2 regions of the Pseudoduganella sp. genome follow, and region 2 is predicted to be linked to the other one. Evidence: predicted binding sites of a transcription regulator. Region 2 holds the regulator's gene; the other holds the start of a gene.
What was found. The regulator sigma-54, encoded in region 2, starts transcription at its own class of promoters, with help from an activator protein. The targets are predictions, from matches to a motif close to TGGCANGNAANCTGCTTT.

Region 1: a site for sigma-54 is predicted at 2,297-2,314, ahead of glnA (type I glutamate--ammonia ligase). Genes of this name have one in related genera too.

Annotation. Positions count from the first base shown of each region.
Region 1 is NZ_JAYSCO010000001.1:86,349-89,987, reverse strand. Features, by position in the region: gene ACE3TQ_RS00310 (TonB-dependent receptor plug domain-containing protein) at 1-1,629, shown strand, start outside; gene ACE3TQ_RS00305 (rhodanese-like domain-containing protein) at 1,700-2,161, opposite strand; gene glnA (type I glutamate--ammonia ligase) at 2,379-3,639, shown strand, end outside.
Region 2 is NZ_JAYSCO010000009.1:23,862-27,500, reverse strand. Features, by position in the region: gene lptA (lipopolysaccharide transport periplasmic protein LptA) at 1-243, shown strand, start outside; gene lptB (LPS export ABC transporter ATP-binding protein) at 246-1,001, shown strand; gene ACE3TQ_RS06405 (RNA polymerase factor sigma-54) at 1,011-2,498, shown strand; gene hpf (ribosome hibernation-promoting factor, HPF/YfiA family) at 2,566-2,925, shown strand; gene ACE3TQ_RS06395 (enoyl-CoA hydratase/isomerase family protein) at 3,002-3,639, shown strand, end outside.

The sequences.
Region 1 (3,639 bases), on a different contig from region 2:
GAGCCGGAGCTGAAGCAGAATACCTTCTTCGCCAACGCCGGCTATGACCTGGCCGGTGGCGTCAAGCTGTATGGCTGGACCAGCTACCAGGGCCGCGATGGCCGCGGCGGCGGCTTCTTCCGCCGCGCCGTGCAGGAAACCAATACGATCGAGATCTACCCCAATGGCTACCTGCCGATCATCGCGCCGGAGGTGTCCGACTTCAGCGCGGCCTTCGGCGCCACCTGGACGGCGGGCGGCTGGGACATGGACAGCTCGCTCACCTACGGCGAGAACAAGATGGACTTCACCATCGAGAATACGCTGAACCGTTCGCTGGGACCGGCTTCCAAGACCGTGTTCGATGCCGGCGGTTTTGAGTACGACCAGCTGACGTTCAATTTGTCCGGGGTGCGGCAGTTCGAGGTGGGCCTGTCTTCGCCGCTTAACCTCGCAGTGGGCGCCGAAGCGCGGCGCGAGGGCTACGCGCTGCATGCCGGCGAACCGGACTCCTGGCGCAACGGCGGCGTGCTGCTGCCGGACGGCCGCAAGACCGCTTCGGGCGCGCAGGTGTTCCCGGGCTTCCAGCCGCGCGATGCGCGCGATGCCAGCCGCAGGGCGTATTCGGTGTATGCCGACGTCGAGGCCAACCTGAGCGCTGACTTGCTGGCATCGTTTGCTGTGCGCGGTGAACATTACTCCGACTTCGGCAACAACTGGTCGGGCAAGCTGGCGGCGCGCTACAACTTCACGCCGGCCTTTGCACTGCGCGGCTCGGTGCAGAACGGCTTCCGCGCGCCGTCGCCGCAGCAACAGTACTTCACATCGACCGCGATCAACTTCATCAACGGCGTCCCGTACGACATCACCACCTTCAAACCGAGCGATCCGGCGGCGGTGGCGCTTGGCGCCAAGCCGCTGGATGCGGAAAAGTCGACCAACTTCTCGCTGGGCGCGGTGGCCAAGGCGGGCAAGGCCAGCTTCACGCTCGACGCCTTCCAGATCAAGATCCGCGACCGCATCGTACTGTCGGAAAACCTGCTGCAGGCGAATGTGCGCAGCTACCTGGTGGCGCGCGGTTTCGACGATGGCGGGGCGCGCTTCTTCATCAACGGGGTCGATACCACCACGCGCGGCGTGGATGTGGTGGCGAACTATCCGTGGAATGCACCGGACTACGGCAGGTTTGACTTTACGCTGGCCGGCAACTACACCAAGACCGAAGTGACGCGGGTGCCGGTGACGGCGCAGCTGGCGGCCTTGAATCCGGCGCCGCCGCTGTTTGACCGGGTGAATGTGCTGACCTTTGAACACGGTACGCCGCAAACCAAGTTCACCGCCAGCGTCAACCACACGCTGGGCGCCTGGAGCGGCACCTTGCGCGCGACCCGCTATGGCAAGGTGCTGCAGCCGGGGACCACGGCTGCGCTGGACTTCTGGATGACAGCCAAGACTCTGGTCGACCTGGAAGGGCGCTACAAGCTCACCCAGCGCCTGACGGCGGCGCTGGGCGTGGAGAATATGTTCGACCAGTATCCGGATGCGTATCCGGCGGCGCTGAATGGGACGGGGAACGCGCCGTACTCCAACTATTCGCCGTTCGGGCGTAGCGGGCGGTTTGTTTATGCGCGGTTGAATTACGCGCTTTAAACCGATAAACCGGTGTCTGACCCGCAGGGTCAGACACCGCTATGCGGCGGCTGCGGGCCGAGGTTGCCGATCAGGCGCCGGCCCAGGGCAGGCCGGCCTTGCACCAGCCGCCCACGGTCTTGCGATGGCCGTTGGCGTCCTTGTCGCCTTCGAACCCCTCCAGGATGTCATAGCACTGGGTATAGCCCGCCTCGGTGGCGGCCTTGGCCGCGTGGCGCGAGCGCACGCCGGAGCGGCACAGGAAAACGATCACCGTCTCCTTGCCCGGCACCGCCGCTGCCAGCTGCCCCAGGAAATCCGGGTTCGGCGTGCCGCCCGGATACACATTCCACTGCACCGCCACATGCTGCTCGGCCGGGATCGACACCCGTCCCACCCAATCCCGTTCCGCGTTGGTGCGCACATCCACCAGGCGCACATGCGGGTCGCACTTCAGCAGCTCGTATGCCTCATGTGGGGTCACCGCACCGGCATAGGGCAGGGACGTGTCGCGTTTGCGTGCATGGTCGAGGATTTCAGGCTTGGAACTCATGTATTTTCCTTTATGATGACTGCACCACAACGATGCATTTGCACTAATCGGTGCGAAAATGCACCACAGTGGTGCGATAATCGGTAAACGCACCCGCATGGTGCGGCTTTCAGTCGTTCTTTGCAGGGATTTGGCTGGCATGATTTCTGCTTAATGTACCATCAGCGTTTGCCGCGCCCAAGAGGCAGCGGCAGTTTTTTCACTTAGGAGATATGCAATGGCAATGACCGCCGCAGACGTTCTGAAGATGGTAGCAGATCACGAAGTCAAGTTCGTGGACTTCCGTTTCGCCGATACCCGTGGTAAAGAACAGCACGTAACCGTGCCTGTATCCCATTTCGACATCGACAAATTTGAGTCGGGCCACGCCTTCGACGGTTCCTCGATCGCCGGCTGGAAGGGCATCGAAGCTTCGGACATGATCCTGCTGCCGGACCCGGCAACTGCCAATATCGACCCATTCTTCGAAGAAACCACCCTGTTCATGCAGTGCGACGTGATCGAACCGTCGGACGGCAAGGGCTACGACCGCGACCCACGCTCCATCGCCAAGCGCGCTGAAGCCTACCTGAAATCCTCCGGCCTGGGCGACACCGCCTATTTCGGCCCAGAGCCAGAATTCTTCATCTTCGACTCCGTGAAGTGGAAGATCGACATGTCCGGCGCCATGGTCAAGATCGACTCCGACGAAGCCTCCTGGTCGACCGACAAGGACATCGACGGCGGCAACTCCGGCCACCGTCCGACCGTGAAAGGCGGCTACTTCCCAGTGCCTCCAGTCGATTCCTTCCAGGACATGCGTTCCGAAATGTGCCTGATCCTGGAATCGATGGGCATCCCGGTCGAAGTGCACCACCACGAAGTGGCTGGCGCCGGCCAGAACGAAATCGGCACCAAGTTCTCGACCCTGGTTGAGCGCGCCGACTGGACCCAGAACCTGAAATACGTGGTGTGGAACGTAGCCCACTCCTACGGCAAGACCGCCACCTTCATGCCTAAGCCAGTCGTTGGCGATAACGGCTCCGGCATGCACGTGCACCAGTCGATCTGGAAAGACGGCAAGAACCTGTTCGCTGGCGACGGCTATGCCGGCCTGTCCGATTTCGCCCTGTACTACATCGGCGGCATCATCAAGCATGCCAAGGCGCTGAACGCGATCACCAACCCAGGCACCAACTCGTACAAGCGCCTGGTGCCAGGCTACGAAGCGCCTGTGAAGCTGGCTTACTCGGCACGCAACCGTTCCGCTTCGATCCGTATTCCGCACGTGGCCAATCCAAAAGGCCGCCGTATCGAAACCCGCTTCCCGGACCCGCTGGCCAACCCATACCTGTGCTTCGCAGCGCTGATGATGGCCGGCCTGGACGGCGTGCAGAACAAGATCCACCCAGGCGAAGCAGCGTCCAAAGACCTGTACCACCTGCCACCGGAAGAAGATGCACTGATCCCAACCGTGTGCGCATCGCTGGAAGAAGCGC
Region 2 (3,639 bases):
GACGAGCAGGCCGAGATGGTGAAGATGTTCAGCAAGGCCTCGATCCGCCGCATTGAAGGCGGCAAGCAGAACGACGAAGTGCAGGGCGAATTCATCTCCTACGACAGCCGCAAGGAGTTCTTCAGCGTGCGCAACAGCGCCACCGGCGAAAGCAAGCCGGGCGGCGGCCGCGGCACCATGGTGATCCAGCCTTCGCGCACCGAACCTCCGGCAACCCCGCCTGCAACGCAAGAGAAAAAATAAGCATGGAAGCGAATACCTGCGCCAGCACGCTGGTCGTGCGCGGCCTCCAGAAATCCTACGGCAAGCGCCAGGTGGTGCACGACGTGTCGCTGCAAGTCGATTGCGGCGAAGTGGTCGGCCTGCTGGGCCCGAACGGTGCCGGCAAGACCACCTCCTTCTATATGATCGTGGGCCTGGTGGCGTCCGACGCCGGCACCATCGACATTGGCGGCACCGACGTTTCCAGCCTGCCGATCCACAAGCGCGCCACCCTGGGCATTTCCTACCTGCCGCAGGAAGCATCGGTGTTCCGCAAGCTGACGGTGGAGGAGAACATCCGCGCCGTGCTGGAAATCCAGCAGGTCGACGGCAAGCCATTGAGCAAGGCCGACATCGACCAGCGCCTGGAAGCCCTGCTGGCTGACTTGCAGATTGAAAAGCTGCGCGAAAACCAGGCCCTGTCGCTCTCGGGCGGCGAGCGGCGCCGGGTGGAGATCGCGCGTGCCCTGGCCACCAACCCGCGCTTCGTGCTGCTGGACGAACCGTTTGCCGGCGTCGACCCGATCGCCGTGATCGAAATCCAACGTATCGTACGTTTCCTGAAGGAGCGCAATATCGGTGTCCTGATCACCGACCATAATGTGCGTGAGACCCTTGGTATTTGCGACCGCGCCTACATCATTAACCAGGGCGCCGTGCTGGCCTCGGGCCGACCGGACGATATCATCGCCAACGAATCCGTGCGCCGGGTCTACCTCGGCGAACACTTCCGCATGTAAGCGAAGGCCATGAAACAGACACTGCAACTGCGAACCTCGCAACACCTGGCGCTGACGCCGCAGCTGCAGCAGTCGATCCGCCTGTTGCAGCTATCGACGCTGGAGCTGCACCAGGAACTGGAGCAGCTGCTCAGCGACAACCCGATGCTGGAGCGCCTGGACGATCCGCTCGACCACTCGGTGCGCCTGCTGGCCGATGGCGCCATCAGCCAGGGCGCCGGCAACGATGCCGTGGCCACGCCGGAGGCCCCGGCCCCGGATGGCGCGGATGGCCCCGCCGCCGCCGCCGAAGGCGATGCATACGAAGCCGGCGACGGCGACAGCATCGGCAACGGCAGCGACGACACCGACTGGAGCGCCAGCGCCGGCAGCAAGTCGGCCGACGACGAAGACAGCCGCCCGCAGCTGGAAGCTTCCGGCTGCACCCTGCGCGAACACCTGCTGGAACAGATGCGCGTCACCGTGCAGGAGCCGCGCGACCGCGCCCTGATGGAGATGGTGATCGACGCGCTGGACGAAAACGGCTACCTGGAAGAGCCGCTGGAAGAAATCCTCGAGCGCCTGCCGCCCGAGCTGGAAATCGAACTGGACGACCTGCGCTGCACCCTGGTGCTGCTGCAAAGCTTCGACCCGCCCGGCGTGGGCGCGCGCAATGCGTCCGAGTGCCTGGCGCTGCAAATCAAGCGCATGCCCGGCGTGCCGCTGGTGACGCGCCGCATGGCCCTGACCATTGTCGAAAAGCACCTGGCCTGGTTCGCGCAGCGCGAGTTCACCAAGCTGAAGAAAGCGCTCGACTGCGACGATGAAGACTTGCGCGAGGCGCAGGCCGTGATCCGCCAGTGCAACCCGCACCCGGGCGCCGAGTTCGACTGCGGCGAATCGGACTATGTGGTGCCGGACGTGATCGTGAAGAAGGGCCGCGGCGGCTGGGTGGTATCCCTGAACAACGACGTGGTGCCGCGCCTGCGCGTGAACGCGCTGTACGCCAACCTGCTCAAGCAGGGCAAGAGCGAATCGCAGATGAACGGCCAGCTGCAGGAAGCCAAGTGGCTGATCAAAAATATGCGCCAGCGCTTCGACACCATCCTGCGCGTGGCGGAAGCGATAGTAGAACGACAAAAGAATTTTTTCAGCCACGGCGCGGTGGCGATGCGCCCCCTTGTGTTGCGTGAAATAGCTGATACACTGGGACTACACGAGAGCACTATTTCCCGTGTTACAACTCAAAAATATATGCTCACCCCGCATGGCATGTTTGAGTTGAAATATTTCTTTGGCAGCCACGTCGCGACCGAAGCCGGGGGTGAGGCTTCCTCGACTGCGATACGGGCGCTGATTGTGCAATTGACAGGAGCAGAAGACCCTAAAAATCCTTTATCCGACAGTAAGATTGCGGACATGCTGGGAGAACAAGGCATGGTGATTGCGCGACGGACTGTTGCCAAATATCGAGAAGCGTTGAAAATCCCTCCGGTAAGCCTCCGCAAATCTTTGTAGTGCATGGGTTCCTCTGTGCGCCATGGCGTGCACGAACTCGAGAGCGACATCATCTTTAGGAGTGTGTATGAATCTCACCATCAGTGGACATCATGTCGAAGTGACCCCAGCCATCCGCGAATACGTGCAGAACAAGCTGGAACGAGTCAAGCGCCATTTCGATCAAGTAATCGATATTGCTGTCATCCTGACTGTAGATAACCTCACCGAGAAAGAGAAACGCCAGAAAGCGGAAATCAACCTGCGCATGTCTGGCAAAACTGTATACGTCGAAAGCCTGTCGCAAGACCTCTACGCCGCCATCGACACCCTGATCGATAAACTGGATCGCCAGGTCATGAAGTACAAAGACCGTGTGCAGAACCATAACCATGCGGCCATTAAGCACTTCCCGGACACGTACGAAGCACCACCCACCGCCATGTAAAGGACTGGCCGTGTAAGCACACCAAAGGGCGCAATTGGCGCCCTTTTTTGCGCCCGTCGTGCGTTAAAATATTTGCATGAGCGAATACGTCCACACCCAGATCACGAACGGCACCGGCTTCATCACGCTGGACCGACCCAAAGCCCTCAACTCGCTGTCCCTCGACATGGTGCGCGCGATGACGCAGGCCCTGCTGGCCTGGCGCGACGATCCCGCCGTGGCGGCCGTGGTGGTGCGCAGCAGCAGCGAACGCGCGCTGTGCGCCGGCGGCGACATCCGCTTCTTCCACGACGTGGGCCGTGCCAATCCGCAAGGCGGCAGCGCGCTGCTGGAAGACTTCTTCACCGAAGAATATGCGCTGAACCATTTGATCCATTTCTACCCCAAGTCTTATGTGGCGCTGATGGATGGCGTGGTGATGGGCGGCGGCATGGGCATTGCCCAGGGCGGCCCGGACTGTGGCGTGCGCATTGTCACCGGCCGTACCAAGATGGCCATGCCGGAAGTGAATATCGGCCTGTTCCCGGACGTGGGCGGCAGCCATTTCCTGTCGCATGCGCCGGGCCAGCTGGGCATGTGGCTGGGCCTGACCGGCCTGACCGTGGGCGCCGCCGACGCGCTCTACCTCGACCTGGCCGACTACTTCGTGCCGGAGACGGAACTGGCCGCGCTGACCGCTCTGGTCGAGTCCACGCCCGGCACATCGCTGCGCGA